Regions from separate parts of the Solibacillus sp. FSL W7-1472 genome, predicted to be linked through region 3. Evidence: a T-box and tRNA genes for the amino acid it is inferred to sense, from the RefSeq annotation. Region 3 holds a T-box; the other regions hold tRNA genes.
What was found. The T-box of region 3 lies ahead of leuS (leucine--tRNA ligase). A T-box ahead of a tRNA ligase gene usually reads a tRNA of that ligase, here a tRNA-Leu.
Positions count from the first base shown of each region.

Region 1 (3,990 bases), 1.5 Mb from region 3:
GCACTGTCTCAACGAGAGACTCGGTGAAATTATAGTACCTGTGAAGATGCAGGTTACCCGCGACAGGACGGAAAGACCCCGTGGAGCTTTACTGTAGCCTGATATTGAATTTTGGTACAACTTGTACAGGATAGGTAGGAGCCAGAGATCTCGGAGCGCCAGCTTCGAAGGAGGCGTCGGTGGGATACTACCCTGGTTGTATTGAACTTCTAACCCATGCCCCTTAGCGGGGTAGGAGACAGTGTCAGGCGGACAGTTTGACTGGGGCGGTCGCCTCCTAAAGAGTAACGGAGGCGCCCAAAGGTTCCCTCAGAATGGTTGGAAATCATTCGTAGAGTGTAAAGGCATAAGGGAGCTTGACTGCGAGACCTACAAGTCGAGCAGGGTCGAAAGACGGGCTTAGTGATCCGGTGGTTCCGCATGGAAGGGCCATCGCTCAACGGATAAAAGCTACCCCGGGGATAACAGGCTTATCTCCCCCAAGAGTCCACATCGACGGGGAGGTTTGGCACCTCGATGTCGGCTCATCGCATCCTGGGGCTGTAGTCGGTCCCAAGGGTTGGGCTGTTCGCCCATTAAAGCGGTACGCGAGCTGGGTTCAGAACGTCGTGAGACAGTTCGGTCCCTATCCGTCGTGGGCGTAGGAAATTTGAGAGGAGCTGTCCTTAGTACGAGAGGACCGGGATGGACATACCGCTGGTGTACCAGTTGTCTTGCCAAAGGCATCGCTGGGTAGCTATGTATGGACGGGATAAGTGCTGAAAGCATCTAAGCATGAAGCCCCCCTCAAGATGAGATTTCCCATTACGCAAGTAAGTAAGACCCCTGAAAGACGATCAGGTAGATAGGTTCGAGGTGGAAGTGCGGTGACGCATGCAGCTGACGAATACTAATCGGTCGAGGACTTAACCACATTTTATTGCTCAATTCAATGAAACGTTTATCCAGTTTTGAAAGAATGAAATTTCTTTTAACTAAATAATTAAGTGAAGTGATGATGGCAAAGAGGTCACACCCGTTCCCATACCGAACACGGAAGTTAAGCTCTTTAGCGCCGATGGTAGTTGGGGGCTTCCCCCTGCGAGAGTAGGACGTCGCTTCGCTTATTTTTTTTGGAGGATTAGCTCAGCTGGGAGAGCACCTGCCTTACAAGCAGGGGGTCGGCGGTTCGAGCCCGTCATCCTCCACCATTTTAATCAAGAGCCATTAGCTCAGTTGGTAGAGCATCTGACTTTTAATCAGAGGGTCGAAGGTTCGAGTCCTTCATGGCTCACCAGTTTATAATCATTATATATACTGTCAGAGTAAAAATATCTTAAGCATTTTGCGGAAGTAGTTCAGTGGTAGAACACCACCTTGCCAAGGTGGGGGTCGCGAGTTCGAACCTCGTCTTCCGCTCCAAAAATGCCGGGGTGGCGGAACTGGCAGACGCACAGGACTTAAAATCCTGCGGTGAGTGATCACCGTGCCGGTTCGATTCCGGCCCTCGGCACCATCTTTATAAATAAACAATATGCGCCCGTAGCTCAATTGGATAGAGCGTCTGACTACGGATCAGAAGGTTGTGGGTTCGACTCCTGCCGGGCGCGCCATATAACTCAACTGGATAGAGCTTACATTGCTTTAACTAGTAGAGATAACTATTGATCATGGCTACCTAGCTCAGCTGGCTAGAGCATTCGGTTCATACCCGAAAGGTCGTGGGTTCGACTCCCTCGGTAGCCATTTTAAAATTTTGGAGGTATACCCAAGTCTGGCTGAAGGGATCGGTCTTGAAAACCGACAGGCGGGTAACACCGCGCGGGGGTTCGAATCCCTCTACCTCCTCCATTTTTACTAACTGTTTATTAAAACAGGTTCAAACATAATATTGTCGCGGGGTGGAGCAGTGGTAGCTCGTCGGGCTCATAACCCGAAGGTCGCAGGTTCAAGTCCTGCCCCCGCAACCAAATGGTCCCGTGGTGTAGCGGTTAACATGCCTGCCTGTCACGCAGGAGATCGCCGGTTCGATCCCGGTCGGGACCGCCATTTATGGGTTTGTAGCTCAGTTGGTAGAGCATTAGATTGAAGCTCTAAGTGTCGGCGGTTCGATTCCGTCCAAACCCACCATATGCGGGTGTAGTTTAGTGGTAAAACCTCAGCCTTCCAAGCTGATGTTGTCGGTTCGATTCCGATCACCCGCTCCAGTTTTTAAATAGGGCCTATAGCTCAGCTGGTTAGAGCGCACGCCTGATAAGCGTGAGGTCGATGGTTCGAGTCCATTTAGGCCCACCATATATAATTATTCCGAAGTAGCTCAGTTGGTAGAGCATCCGGCTGTTAACCGGCAGGTCGCAGGTTCGAATCCTGCCTTCGGAGCCATGGCCCGTTGGTCAAGTGGTTAAGACACCGCCCTTTCACGGCGGTAACACGGGTTCGAATCCCGTACGGGTCATTTCTAAGCATGTAGCAGAAGCTGCATGCTTTTTTTATTTGTAAAGGATTTTAAATTTCTTATAGTCCTTCTCGAAATAGGATATTAGTTTAACGATATTAAGTTGTTGAAAAAAAGGGAAAAAGCGACAAATCCCAATTATAATTTTGTGTGGTCATGAAAAGGATGAACAATCCATTACTACCAAAAGATTATTTAAATACTATTCAAAAATAACTTTCTTTCTTTATTGAAAAATCTATAATGAATAAGGGAGGTTAGAAAATGAAAAAAGTATTTAGTCTATTATTAGTGTTTCTACTAACTATATCTTCGATGTTATATGCTACACCAACAAGTGCGGAACAAGTGTTTACTGATGTAACGCCAAAGCATAGTAACTATCAGGATATAGCTTTTTTATTGGATAAAGGTATTATTAGCGTCGATAAAAAGATATACGGTGTAAAGGACATTGTGACACGCGAAGAAGTGGCTGTCATGGTCGCAAAAGCTGTTGGTCTTGACGGCACACAGCGAGCTACGAAGTTTAAAGATGTTCCGAAGTCTCATAAAAACAGTGGGTATATTCAATCAGCTGTGGAGGCCGGTATCATTAACGGCTATACGGATGGTACATTTAAGCCGACGACAAAAGTGACACGTGATCATATGGCTGCATTTATTGCACGTGCATTTGATTTACCGAATGGCACGAAAACCTTTAAAGATGTGAAAAAAGGGCATACGGCATATGAAGCAGTGAGCCAATTAGCTGCAGCCAATATTACAACTGGTTATGAGGATGGTACATTTAAGCCTGCGAATAATTTAACGCGTGCTCATATTTCTGCATTTTTAGCACGTGCAGTGAAATATCAGGAAGGTTTAGGCTCAACATCTTCTAAATTGAACGTACACTTTTTAGATGTTGGACAAGGAGACTCGATTTTCGTTCAAGCACCAAATGGAAAAACAATGCTTATTGATGCAGGGACGAAAGAATACGGCAGCACGGTTGTTGCTTATTTAAAATCTAAAAATGTGAAGAAGCTTGATTACGTAGTAGCAACACATCCAGATGCCGATCATATCGGTGGATTAGCTGCAGTACTGGAAAGCTTTACGGTTGGCGAGTTTATTAACAGCGGGAAAGTCCATACAACGGTAACATATGAAAATTTACTGCAGATGGTAGTCGATAAAAAAATTCCTTATACAGAGCCGAAAGCGGGAGACTTGATTTCATTGGATTCAAATGTGAAAACTCAAGTTTTAGCTGTCAATGCACAAGCAAGTGATATGAATGATGCTTCCATCGTATTAAAACTGACGTATCAAAATATGTCTTTCTTATTGATGGGCGATGCGGATGCAGGAATCGAAGAGCAAATTGCGAAGAAATATGATGTTTCCGCAACGATTTTAAAAGCGGGTCATCACGGTTCAAGTTCAAGTAGTTCGCTTGGATTTTTACAAAAAGTAAATCCGAAAGCGGTTATTTTAAGTTATGAAGAAGGCAACAGCTATGGCCATCCTCATAAAGAAGTGCTTTCAAACATTAAAACGGTTGGTAC
Region 1 covers NZ_CP150208.1:443,587-447,576, forward strand. Annotated here, with positions in the region: rRNA gene MKY07_RS02155 (23S ribosomal RNA) at 1-913, shown strand, start outside; rRNA gene rrf (5S ribosomal RNA) at 988-1,103, shown strand; tRNA gene MKY07_RS02165 (tRNA-Val) at 1,115-1,190, shown strand; tRNA gene MKY07_RS02170 (tRNA-Lys) at 1,201-1,276, shown strand; tRNA gene MKY07_RS02175 (tRNA-Gly) at 1,327-1,401, shown strand; tRNA gene MKY07_RS02180 (tRNA-Leu) at 1,407-1,495, shown strand; tRNA gene MKY07_RS02185 (tRNA-Arg) at 1,516-1,592, shown strand; tRNA gene MKY07_RS02190 (tRNA-Met) at 1,652-1,725, shown strand; tRNA gene MKY07_RS02195 (tRNA-Ser) at 1,738-1,830, shown strand; tRNA gene MKY07_RS02200 (tRNA-Met) at 1,875-1,949, shown strand; tRNA gene MKY07_RS02205 (tRNA-Asp) at 1,953-2,028, shown strand; tRNA gene MKY07_RS02210 (tRNA-Phe) at 2,034-2,109, shown strand; tRNA gene MKY07_RS02215 (tRNA-Gly) at 2,113-2,186, shown strand; tRNA gene MKY07_RS02220 (tRNA-Ile) at 2,198-2,274, shown strand; tRNA gene MKY07_RS02225 (tRNA-Asn) at 2,286-2,361, shown strand; tRNA gene MKY07_RS02230 (tRNA-Glu) at 2,363-2,434, shown strand; gene MKY07_RS02235 (S-layer homology domain-containing protein) at 2,699-3,990, shown strand, end outside.
Region 1: it encodes a tRNA-Leu, which carries the amino acid that the T-box ahead of leuS (leucine--tRNA ligase) is inferred to sense. The anticodon was not compared.

Region 2 (3,990 bases), 1.3 Mb from region 3:
ACATATCGTCAGCCATGGGGTTGGGCATCTACTACACAAACGATTTACGTAGCGGTACAAATGCTGTTACCGGGTGAAAAAGCCCCATCTCACCGTCACTCTCAATCAGCATTGCGCTTTATTTCTGAAGGACAAGGCGCCTACACAATCGTACAAGGCGAACGTATTTTCATGGAGGAAGGCGACTTTTTAATTACACCTAAAGGTTTATGGCACGGGCATGAACACGTTGGCGATGAGCCGATGTTATGGACAGACGCGCTGGATATCCCGACTTTATACGGAATCGGCGGTACTTTCTTCGATCCTTATGAAGGCGGTTTACAAGAGCCGAATATTCCGGATAACTTCACGGAAAAGCGTTATCGTGGAGGAATGGTACGACCTGTCGGAGATGACAAGTATACAGTAGCACCACTTGCCAACTATAAATGGGATCGTACGGTTGAAGGAATTAAAGGCTTAATGTCATTTGATCCGGACCCGCATCATGGTTTTGCTGTTGAATATATTAATCCTTCTACAGGTAAAGCAGCCAACCCGACATTAGGTACACGTATGCAGCACTTACCAGCTGGCATGCATACAAAAGCTTTACGCCATACGCATTCTACTGTTTATCAGGTGCATAGAGGTGAAGGCTATACAGTTATTAACGGTACACGCTTTGACTGGAAAAAAGGCGATTACTTTGTCGTTCCAAACTGGGCTTGGTATGAGCACTATGCTTCAAAAGATTCGTACTTATTCTCTGTAAACGATATTCCGATTATGGATCGTTTTGAATTAGAGATCGAGCAAGCGTATGAGTCGAATAATGGTCACCAGGAAGTGACTGGAGAATTTAAAGCTGCATTCCGTTAATGCAGCATCTATAAAAATTCTGCCCAATTTTTATAGAACGTAAAATTCTTCATTTTTAATCACATAGTATAACAATTGAACTTTGAACAATTTTCCACGCATCCCTTTTATAATATATCTCAAAAAAACATCCTACATCGATAAATCGTCCATGCCGAAAGCGATTTGTCTGTAGGATGTTTTTTATTAAAGTATAAAGTTGTAATAGCTGTATGATTTACTATTTGTATCGCTCATTACAGCTGGACAGTCTACCAGGTAACCTTCATTTTTATTGATGGCCCTCCCTTTACTAAACAAAAGGCTCTGTTAAATTTAATTGTTGATTTTGAAATAAATAATTAGAGGAGCTCAGCAAATTAAGTTCCTCTAATTATTTTCCTTTCATGACAATACTCATACTCTAATTTAACCTTTAGTTTTCTACACGAATAAAGCACTTTTCATATATTTCAATGGCTTCAATTTGTAAATCATTTAAATTAATCTTCAATTCAACTTCAAGGTCTTCATTTTCTTCTCCGTCCCAGCAGATATATATTTCACAAATATCACCTTTCGGGAGCAATTCTTTTAGAGAATGACATAAATTGAGAAATTTTTTTTTAGATTTTTCATAGTTATGTGGAGAATAAGCCTTATTATAGTCCGTCAATTCCCAAATAGGATTTGCAAATTGTAAAATCTCAAAGATATAGGGTGTCGTAAAATGCTTTTGTTTAACTATGTTAAGATGTTCTGCATCGGGGTAAACATAGTCAACTTCATATTCATGTTCTACATCACCTTCATTTAGTTTTATCGGAAAATTAAAGCCTATATAGGCTATCATACTCATTTCTTCAAACTCCTTAACATTCAGTATTTCAAATAATTCCCTATGTTGAATTCATTTTTAAAATAACAAAAAACACATTGCAAAATCTGCAATGTGTTTTCTTTCAAGTGTATATGACCCGTACGGGATTCGAACCCGTGTTACCGCCGTGAAAGGGCGGTGTCTTAACCACTTGACCAACGGGCCAATGGCTCCGAAGGCAGGACTCGAACCTGCGACCTGCCGGTTAACAGCCGGATGCTCTACCAACTGAGCTACTTCGGAATAATACTATGGTGGGCCTAAATGGACTCGAACCATCGACCTCACGCTTATCAGGCGTGCGCTCTAACCAGCTGAGCTATAGGCCCATAGTATGGTGGGTTTGGACGGAATCGAACCGCCGACACTTAGAGCTTCAATCTAATGCTCTACCAACTGAGCTACAAACCCATAAAAAAAATGGCGGTCCCGACCGGGATCGAACCGGCGATCTCCTGCGTGACAGGCAGGCATGTTAACCGCTACACCACGGGACCAACATCTAAAGTAAAAATATTAAAAATGGAGGAGGTAGAGGGATTCGAACCCCCGCGCGGTGTTACCCGCCTGTCGGTTTTCAAGACCGATCCCTTCAGCCAGACTTGGGTATACCTCCAAAGGGAATAAAATATAAATGGTGGAGCCTAGCGGGATCGAACCGCTGACCTCCTGCGTGCAAGGCAGGCGCTCTCCCAGCTGAGCTAAGGCCCCATAAATAATGGTCGGAATGACAGGATTCGAACCTACGACCCCTTGGTCCCAAACCAAGTGCTCTACCAAGCTGAGCTACATTCCGAATATGTCAGTAAAAATATATTATGGCGCGCCCGGCAGGAGTCGAACCCACAACCTTCTGATCCGTAGTCAGACGCTCTATCCAATTGAGCTACGGGCGCGCATTATTAGAGATAAGAATTATAAAATGGTGCCGAGGGCCGGAATCGAACCGGCACGGTGATCACTCACCGCAGGATTTTAAGTCCTGTGCGTCTGCCAGTTCCGCCACCCCGGCATTTTGGAGCGGAAGACGAGGTTCGAACTCGCGACCCCCACCTTGGCAAGGTGGTGTTCTACCACTGAACTACTTCCGCAAAATGCTTAAGATTTATTTATTCTGACAGTATGTATAATTTTATAAAACTGGTGAGCCATGAAGGACTCGAACCTTCGACCCTCTGATTAAAAGTCAGATGCTCTACCAACTGAGCTAATGGCTCTCTAAATGGTGCCGGCGAAAGGAGTCGAACCCTCGACCTACTGATTACAAGTCAGTTGCTCTACCAACTGAGCTACACCGGCATTTAGAAATGGTGGAGGATGACGGGCTCGAACCGCCGACCCCCTGCTTGTAAGGCAGGTGCTCTCCCAGCTGAGCTAATCCTCCAATATTCTAGCGAAGCGACGTCCTACTCTCACAGGGGGAAGCCCCCAACTACCATCGGCGCTAAAGAGCTTAACTTCCGTGTTCGGTATGGGAACGGGTGTGACCTCTTTGCCATCATCACTTCACTATTTTCGGCTTCCAATTCACGGCGCTATCCTTTAGCTTGTGTCTTGAAACCCTTAGAAAGATCATTCTTTCAAAACTGGATAAACGTTTCATTGAATTTGTGCAATAAAATGTGGTTAAGTCCTCGACCGATTAGTATTCGTCAGCTGCATGCGTCACCGCACTTCCACCTCGAACCTATCTACCTGATCGTCTTTCAGGGGTCTTACTTACTTGCGTAATGGGAAATCTCATCTTGAGGGGGGCTTCATGCTTAGATGCTTTCAGCACTTATCCCGTCCATACATAGCTACCCAGCGATGCCTTTGGCAAGACAACTGGTACACCAGCGGTATGTCCATCCCGGTCCTCTCGTACTAAGGACAGCTCCTCTCAAATTTCCTACGCCCACGACGGATAGGGACCGAACTGTCTCACGACGTTCTGAACCCAGCTCGCGTACCGCTTTAATGGGCGAACAGCCCAACCCTTGGGACCGACTACAGCCCCAGGATGCGATGAGCCGACATCGAGGTGCCAAACCTCCCCGTCGATGTGGACTCTTGGGGGAGATAAGCCTGTTATCCCCGGGGTAGCTTTTATCCGTTGAGCGATGGCCCTTCCATGCGGAACCACCGGATCACTAAGCCCGTCTTTCGACCCTGCTCGACTTGTAGGTCTCGCAGTCAAGCTCCCTTATGCCTTTACACTCTACGAATGATTTCCAACCATTCTGAGGGAACCTTTGGGCGCCTCCGTTACTCTTTAGGAGGCGACC
Region 2 covers NZ_CP150208.1:213,382-217,371, reverse strand. Annotated here, with positions in the region: gene MKY07_RS01130 (cupin domain-containing protein) at 1-864, shown strand, start outside; gene MKY07_RS01125 (hypothetical protein) at 1,280-1,702, opposite strand; tRNA gene MKY07_RS01120 (tRNA-Glu) at 1,817-1,888, opposite strand; tRNA gene MKY07_RS01115 (tRNA-Asn) at 1,891-1,966, opposite strand; tRNA gene MKY07_RS01110 (tRNA-Ile) at 1,976-2,052, opposite strand; tRNA gene MKY07_RS01105 (tRNA-Phe) at 2,059-2,134, opposite strand; tRNA gene MKY07_RS01100 (tRNA-Asp) at 2,145-2,220, opposite strand; tRNA gene MKY07_RS01095 (tRNA-Ser) at 2,247-2,339, opposite strand; tRNA gene MKY07_RS01090 (tRNA-Ala) at 2,359-2,434, opposite strand; tRNA gene MKY07_RS01085 (tRNA-Pro) at 2,443-2,519, opposite strand; tRNA gene MKY07_RS01080 (tRNA-Arg) at 2,543-2,619, opposite strand; tRNA gene MKY07_RS01075 (tRNA-Leu) at 2,647-2,735, opposite strand; tRNA gene MKY07_RS01070 (tRNA-Gly) at 2,740-2,814, opposite strand; tRNA gene MKY07_RS01065 (tRNA-Lys) at 2,865-2,940, opposite strand; tRNA gene MKY07_RS01060 (tRNA-Thr) at 2,947-3,022, opposite strand; tRNA gene MKY07_RS01055 (tRNA-Val) at 3,032-3,107, opposite strand; rRNA gene rrf (5S ribosomal RNA) at 3,117-3,232, opposite strand; rRNA gene MKY07_RS01045 (23S ribosomal RNA) at 3,346-3,990, opposite strand, start outside.
Region 2: it encodes a tRNA-Leu, which carries the amino acid that the T-box ahead of leuS (leucine--tRNA ligase) is inferred to sense. The anticodon was not compared.

Region 3 (3,990 bases):
TACAAGCTGAATATAAGCATCCTTTTCCATAAATTCCAGCATGCCTTTTTCGTATTGCTTCACAAGTGGTGTTCCTTTTAAAAGGTGCAGAAGATGGATTTTGATACCTTGGACATCGAGCTTTGCCACTTCACGGGCCGTTTCCATCATCATATCGTAATCCTCTAGCGGCAATCCGTTAATAATATGCGTCACTACACGAATGCCATGCTTGCGCAATTTATTAACCCCTTCCACATATGTCGCATAATCATGTGCACGGTTAATTAAATTGGCCGTTTTTTCATGAACCGTTTGAAGTCCCAATTCTACCCATAAATACGTGCGTTCATTTAACTCTGCCAAATATTCTACAACATCGTCCGGCAGGCAATCTGGACGCGTTGCAATTGAAAGGCCCATTACTCCTTCACAGGCAAGCGCTGCTTCGAACTTTTCCTTTAGTACTTCAAGTGGAGCGTGTGTATTTGTATACGCTTGGAAGTAGGCCATTGTTAAGCCGTCTTTCCATTTGTTCTCCATTTTTGCTTTGATCTTTTCGAACTGTACGGGAATCGGATCGACTTTACTGCCCGCAAAGTCACCTGAACCAGCTGCTGAACAAAATGTACAACCGCCAAAAGCGACCGTCCCATCACGGTTTGGACAATCAAACCCTGCATCCAAAGCGACTTTGTATACTTTCTTTCCGAATTCGTTTCGTAAATAGCGATTCCATGTATAATAACGTTTCCCATCTGACGGGAAAGGAAAATTTGTTTCTGTCATTCCTTGTTCACTCCTCTAACGTATTATTCTAACATGGACAGAACATCGTGTCCTAATAGAAATCTTTTTCTTGTACAAATTCCTGTTAAAGAATAAACTAGTAAATTGAGCAAATATTGAAGGAGGAAAGTTAGTGCCGAAACAAGTATGGCTATTAATTATTGGTACATTCGTAAATACGGTCGGAAATTCGTTTTTATGGCCTTTAAATAGTATTTATATTCATGATCATTTAGGAAAATCCTTAACTACCGCTGGAATTGTCCTTATGTTAAATTCATTGGCTGGTGTTTTCGGCAATCTAGTAGGCGGTTACTTATTTGATAAATTAGGTGGCTATAAAGCAATTTTAATTGGGGTTGTATTTAATTTATTGTCAATCACACTATTAACGATTTGGCATGATTGGCCACAATACATCATATTTTTAACGATGATGGGCTTTAGTGGAGGGATTGTATACCCGGCGATTTATGCGATTGCAGGAAGTGCCTGGCCAGAAGGAGGTCGACGTGCTTTTAACTCGATCTTTTTGGCAAACAACGTAGGGGTCGCAATCGGCCCGGCATTGGCTGGCATTGTTGCCGATATTAAGTTTGACTATGTATTTAGTGCGAATCTATTTTTCTATGCTGTATTTTTTGTACTTGTCATCACAACATATAAGCGTTTTGATATGAAGGGACTGACAACAAAACCTTTCTCAGGTAATGAGACAAAAAGAAGAAACAGAGGGCCGATTGTGGCGCTTAGTATATTAAGTATATCTTTAATCGTCTGCTGGTTAAGCTACTCCCAATGGAGCGCGACCATTTCTTCTTATACACAAGGATTAGGAATGAGCCTGTCTGAATACAGTTTACTCTGGACAATCAACGGCTTTATGATCGTTGCTGTTCAGCCGATTATCCGTCCGCTTGTTACACGTTGGGAAAACAAAATAAAGCATCAGCTGGTGCTTGGGCTGATATTGATGTCGCTATCTTATATCGTCGTTTATTTTGCCCAGGACTTTAAGATGTTTGCTGCAGCGATGGTCATTTTGACATTTGGGGAAGTGTTCTTCACACCGGTCATTCCGATGATTGCCAATAAACTGGCACCTCATGGACAAGAAGGTTTTTATCAAGGGCTCGTCAATAGTGCATCGACAATTGGGCGGATGATTGGGCCTGTGTTTGGCGGGTTAATGGTAGATTTATATGGCATGCAAATATTAATGCTTATATTATCGGTACTAATTATCGTTGCCATTATTCCATGTCTGCTCTTTGATCGTACGCTAGGAAAAGAACAAACATAAAACAGTTACTTGTGCTTTTGTGTTGAATTCGTTAAAATGAATGAAATAATAATATTGACTGTGATGAGGAATAGTAAATGGACACACTTTATAGAGAGCTGGCGGCAGGTGGAAGCCGGTAAGTGTCAAGTTGAACTCGCCTCGGAGTTTGCTTTAGTGAAGTAATAGTAGCTAATGGCCGTGTATTCGCGTTAAGAAATGAAGCTGAGTGCTGCGTCACTAATTTGGGTGGTACCGCGGGAGTAAAAAATATCTCTCGTCCCTTCTTATCATAAGATGGGACGGGATTTTTTTATTTTTTGAATATTCTGTTAAATCATTGATGATACGCCTAAAATACATAAACCACAGCAAGAATATATTTAAAGGAGGAATTATTGTGAGTTTTAATCATCAGCAAATTGAGAAAAAGTGGCAAACGTTTTGGGATGTCAATAAAACATTCAAAACTGAAAATGAAATGGATAAGCCAAAGTTTTATGCATTGGATATGTTCCCTTACCCATCAGGTGCGGGTCTGCACGTAGGACACCCTGAAGGTTATACAGCGACAGATATTTTGTCTCGTTTTAAACGTATGCAAGGCTACAATGTCCTTCATCCAATGGGTTGGGATGCATTCGGTTTACCTGCAGAGCAATATGCACTTGATACAGGGAATGACCCAGCTGAATTTACAGCTAAAAACATCGCGACATTCAAACGTCAAATTAACGAGCTAGGCTTCTCTTATGACTGGGATCGTGAAATTAACACAACTGACCCGTCTTATTATAAATGGACGCAATGGATTTTCACTAAGTTAGTGGAAATGGATTTAGCGTATGTAGATGAAGTGGCAGTAAACTGGTGTGAAGCATTAGGTACGGTTCTTGCTAACGAGGAAGTAATCGACGGAGTTTCTGAGCGTGGCGGTCACCCGGTAGTACGTCGTCCGATGCGACAATGGGTACTGCGTATTACAAAATATGCAGACCGTTTAGTCGATGATTTAGTTGATGTTGACTGGCCTGAATCAATTAAGGAAATGCAACGTAACTGGATCGGCCGTTCTGAAGGCGCACAAGTGAAATTCACTGTTGCTGGCACAGACAAAAACTTCGAAGTATTTACAACACGTCCGGATACATTATTTGGCGCGACATACTGTGTATTAGCACCAGAGCATAAATTAGTAGCTGACATTACTACTGCAGAGCAAAAAGAAGCAGTAGAGGCATACTTGGAAAAAGTATCATTAAAATCTGATTTAGAACGTACAGACTTAGCAAAAGAAAAAACAGGTGTATTCACAGGTGCTTATGCAGTGAACCCGATCAACGGCAAACAAGTGCCGATCTGGATTGCGGATTATGTATTGGCAACATACGGAACTGGTGCAATTATGGCTGTTCCTGCACATGATGAGCGTGACTATGAATTTGCAAAAGAGTTCAATTTAGAAATCATTCCAGTTCTTGAAGGCGGAGACATTGAGAATGAAGCATTCACTGGTGACGGTGCGCATATTAACTCGGACTTCTTAAACGGATTAAATAAAGCAGACGGTATTGCGAAGGCAATTGAATGGTTAGTGGAAAATGGTGTAGGGGAAAAGAAAATTACTTACCGTTTACGCGACTGGTTATTCAGCCGTCAACGCTACTGGGGAGAACCAATTCCAGTAATTCACTGGGAAGATGGCACAATGACTACGATTCCTGTAGAGGAACTGCCATTGGAATTACCGAAAACAACAAATATCCGTCCTTCAGGTACTGGTGAATCACCACTTGCAAATATTGAAGAATGGGTGAATGTAGTTGATCCAGTAACAGGCAAAAAAGGACGCCGTGAAACGAATACAATGCCACAATGGGCCGGTTCATCATGGTACTTCCTGCGCTATATCGATCCGAAAAATGATCAGGCGCTTGCAG
Region 3 covers NZ_CP150208.1:2,869,861-2,873,850, reverse strand. Annotated here, with positions in the region: gene MKY07_RS14235 (TIGR01212 family radical SAM protein) at 1-768, opposite strand, end outside; gene MKY07_RS14230 (MFS transporter) at 902-2,071, shown strand; T-box leader at 2,123-2,338, shown strand; gene leuS (leucine--tRNA ligase) at 2,451-3,990, shown strand, end outside.

Region 4 (3,990 bases), 490 kb from region 3:
TTTCCCAATCGCTTACAACCGGACGAAAAAAGAATGGCCTGCGCTGAAACAGCATTGGGGTGCTGTCATCATTTTAGCAATAACAGGAGTTGCCGCATTCAATACACTCGTCTACATCGGCTTGCATGATACAACATCCATTAATGCATCTTTAATGAATTCATCAACACCGATTATTATATACATACTGAGCTTTATCTTTTTAAAAGAACGGTTAACGAAGTTCCAAATGATCGGCACACTGCTTTCTTTAGCCGGAGTGCTCTTTATTATATCCGGAGGCTCATTACAAAGCCTGCTTTCATTTTCATTCAACAAAGGGGACTTGATCGTTTTGATTGCGGTAGTGTGCTGGAGTTTCTATTCATTACTCATTAAAAAGTACGCAGGTAAGCTGCCGGGTTATTCTACGTTTTTAGTGACGATTGCAATCGGAGCTATTATGTTACTGCCGTTCGCAGTATATGAACTACTAACAACATCACAAGCAATCGTATGGAACGCTTCGACAATTGGGGCGATTTTTTATGTAGGGATCATTGCTTCGATAGTTGCCTTTTTAAGCTGGAACAATGGCGTTGTCTCATTAGGAGCAAACAAAGCAGGAATCTATTTAAACTTTATTCCTCTATTTGCCACAATCTTTGCTGTACTGTTTTTAAATGAGCAACTCCTCATCGCTCAAGTAATCGGAGGCATTGCGGTAATTACAGGAGTATTTATTTCATCGATCAAATAAAGGAGTGCACAATGTATGCACTCCTTTACCTTATTTTACATCTGTATAAATAACCGTCACATCTGGATGGTTGTGCAGTGCGCTCGCAGGGAAATCTTCTGTTACGACACCGCTGCGTAAACGTTCAAATGCCTCCTGTTTTGATGCACCTGAAATTAATAATACAATCTTTTTAGAACTTAAAATTGTTTTGATCCCCATTGTAATGGCATGTGTCGGCACATCATCAATAGAATCAAAATAGACTTGATTCGCTTCACGTGTAGACTGTGCAAGCTCTACAATATTTGTACCTAAATCAAAAGGAGTTCCAGGTTCATTAAAACCGATATGTCCATTTACACCAATTCCTAAAAGCTGTATATCAATATTTCCCGCCGCATTAATCAATGCATCATATTCAGCGGCAGCTTTTTCTAAATTCGACTTATTACCAGCTGGTAAATAAATATTTTCCCGTTTCATATCGATATGATTAAACAGGTTATAGTCCATATAATAATGGTAGCTCGCTTCATTTGCCGGATTAATACCGATATATTCATCCAAGTTGAAAGACTTGGCTTGTTTAAAAGATACTTCGCCTGCCTTATACGCAGCTACAAGCTTTTTATAAAAGCCTTCCGGGGTACCTCCTGTAGCCATTCCAAATACCGTTGAACTATCCTTTTTTAATTGATCTATAAAAATTGTTGCAGCAATTTTACTCAACTCACCATAGTTTGCCGCTTCAATCCACTTAAAATTTGTTGCTACATTCATTTGTTTAATTCCCTACTTCCTCGCTATATTCCATAATTTATATCACTTAAATAAAATGCGTTTTTTTAAAATTCATTCCTAACATCACTATGTTAATTTTATAGTAAATAATTTTAATACGCCAGAAAAAACGTGCAGGATTTTCTGGAAAACATACTAATTTCCTTTGTATATAATATGATATTCTCCCATACTAATTTCCCAATATTCCGTACGCAGACTTTATTTTTCTCATTATCATATAAAAGAATCGATGAATCTATTCTTTCCTAATTTCACTTATAAATACCACTGTTGAAGTCGGATTCTATAATCTATTCTATGCTCTTTAAAAAGATTATGGGACTTTATATATCGATTATAAAAATAAAAAAAGACCTCACAGTATGAACTGTGAAGTCTTTTTTTCAGATACCGAGTGTGGGACTTGAACCCACACGCCTCGCGGCAACGGATTTTGAGTCCGTCGTGTCTGCCATTCCACCAACTCGGCAAAATAAGGTAAAAAAAAATCGGTTTCTCCGATTAAATAAAATATGGAGGCGGCAACCGGATTTGAACCGGTGATAAAGGTGTTGCAGACCTGTGCCTTACCACTTGGCTATGCCGCCATATTTGGAGCGGAAGACGAGGTTCGAACTCGCGACCCCCACCTTGGCAAGGTGGTGTTCTACCACTGAACTACTTCCGCAAAATAAAAAAATGGCTGGGGTACCTGGATTCGAACCAGGGCATGACGGAATCAAAATCCGTTGCCTTACCGCTTGGCTATACCCCAAATATTTAAATTATGATATAGAATGGGGCGACTGATGGGAATCGAACCCACGAATGCCTGAACCACAATCAGGTGCGTTAACCACTTCGCCACAACCGCCACTATATTATAATTTTAACACTTAAACCTAAATAAAAATGGGGCGACTGATGGGAATCGAACCCACGAATGCCTGAACCACAATCAGGTGCGTTAACCACTTCGCCACAACCGCCACTATATTATTTTAAGTATTTTTAAGTTATTTGGCAGGGGCAGTAGGAATCGAACCCACACTGACGGTTTTGGAGACCGTAGTTCTACCTTTAAACTATGCCCCTATCAAAAGGATGGTGGAGGGGGACGGATTCGAACCGCCGAACCCTAAGGAGCGGATTTACAGTCCGCCGCGTTTAGCCACTTCGCTACCCCTCCAGGTAATGGTGCCGGCGAAAGGAGTCGAACCCTCGACCTACTGATTACAAGTCAGTTGCTCTACCAACTGAGCTACACCGGCAAAAATATGGTGGGTTTGGACGGAATCGAACCGCCGACACTTAGAGCTTCAATCTAATGCTCTACCAACTGAGCTACAAACCCACAAATTAATTTTTTTAAAAAATGGCGGTCCCGACCGGGATCGAACCGGCGATCTCCTGCGTGACAGGCAGGCATGTTAACCGCTACACCACGGGACCATTTGGTTGCGGGGGCAGGACTTGAACCTGCGACCTTCGGGTTATGAGCCCGACGAGCTACCACTGCTCCACCCCGCGATAATACTATTTGTTTAATGGTGGAGGATGACGGGCTCGAACCGCCGACCCCCTGCTTGTAAGGCAGGTGCTCTCCCAGCTGAGCTAATCCTCCAATGCTGGATACTACTTATGTATCTTTTGGTGACCCGTACGGGATTCGAACCCGTGTTACCGCCGTGAAAGGGCGGTGTCTTAACCACTTGACCAACGGGCCTCTTTATAAATTAAGCCTGGCGGAGAGTAAGGGATTTGAACCCTTGATGCAGGGTTACCCGCATACACGATTTCCAATCGTGCTCCTTCGGCCACTCGGACAACTCTCCAAGATTTAATGGCTCCGAAGGCAGGACTCGAACCTGCGACCTGCCGGTTAACAGCCGGATGCTCTACCAACTGAGCTACTTCGGAATAATTCTATAACAGCCTAGCGACGTCCTACTCTCACAGGGGGAATCCCCCAACTACCATCGGCGCTAAAGAGCTTAACTTCCGTGTTCGGTATGGGAACGGGTGTGACCTCTTTGCCATCATCACTAGACTATTTAATCGAAAGACATTATTTATTATATCATACTTTTCTTATTTGTCAAGTATTTATATAATAATTTTTCATTCTTTCAAAACTGGATAAACGTTTCATTGAATTGAGCAATAAAATGTGGTTAAGTCCTCGACCGATTAGTATTCGTCAGCTGCATGCGTCACCGCACTTCCACCTCGAACCTATCTACCTGATCGTCTTTCAGGGGTCTTACTTACTTGCGTAATGGGAAATCTCATCTTGAGGGGGGCTTCATGCTTAGATGCTTTCAGCACTTATCCCGTCCATACATAGCTACCCAGCGATGCCTTTGGCAAGACAACTGGTACACCAGCGGTATGTCCATCCCGGTCCTCTCGTACTAAGGACAGCTCCTCTCAAATTTCCTACGCCCACGACGGATAGGGACCGAACTGTCTCACGACGTTCTGAA
Region 4 covers NZ_CP150208.1:3,359,462-3,363,451, forward strand. Annotated here, with positions in the region: gene MKY07_RS16795 (DMT family transporter) at 1-739, shown strand, start outside; gene nagB (glucosamine-6-phosphate deaminase) at 770-1,501, opposite strand; tRNA gene MKY07_RS16805 (tRNA-Leu) at 1,914-1,994, opposite strand; tRNA gene MKY07_RS16810 (tRNA-Cys) at 2,039-2,112, opposite strand; tRNA gene MKY07_RS16815 (tRNA-Gly) at 2,118-2,192, opposite strand; tRNA gene MKY07_RS16820 (tRNA-Gln) at 2,205-2,279, opposite strand; tRNA gene MKY07_RS16825 (tRNA-His) at 2,303-2,378, opposite strand; tRNA gene MKY07_RS16830 (tRNA-His) at 2,418-2,493, opposite strand; tRNA gene MKY07_RS16835 (tRNA-Trp) at 2,526-2,599, opposite strand; tRNA gene MKY07_RS16840 (tRNA-Tyr) at 2,610-2,693, opposite strand; tRNA gene MKY07_RS16845 (tRNA-Thr) at 2,700-2,775, opposite strand; tRNA gene MKY07_RS16850 (tRNA-Phe) at 2,783-2,858, opposite strand; tRNA gene MKY07_RS16855 (tRNA-Asp) at 2,881-2,956, opposite strand; tRNA gene MKY07_RS16860 (tRNA-Met) at 2,960-3,034, opposite strand; tRNA gene MKY07_RS16865 (tRNA-Val) at 3,053-3,128, opposite strand; tRNA gene MKY07_RS16870 (tRNA-Glu) at 3,156-3,230, opposite strand; tRNA gene MKY07_RS16875 (tRNA-Ser) at 3,248-3,339, opposite strand; tRNA gene MKY07_RS16880 (tRNA-Asn) at 3,349-3,424, opposite strand; rRNA gene rrf (5S ribosomal RNA) at 3,439-3,554, opposite strand; rRNA gene MKY07_RS16890 (23S ribosomal RNA) at 3,675-3,990, opposite strand, start outside.
Region 4: it encodes a tRNA-Leu, which carries the amino acid that the T-box ahead of leuS (leucine--tRNA ligase) is inferred to sense. The anticodon was not compared.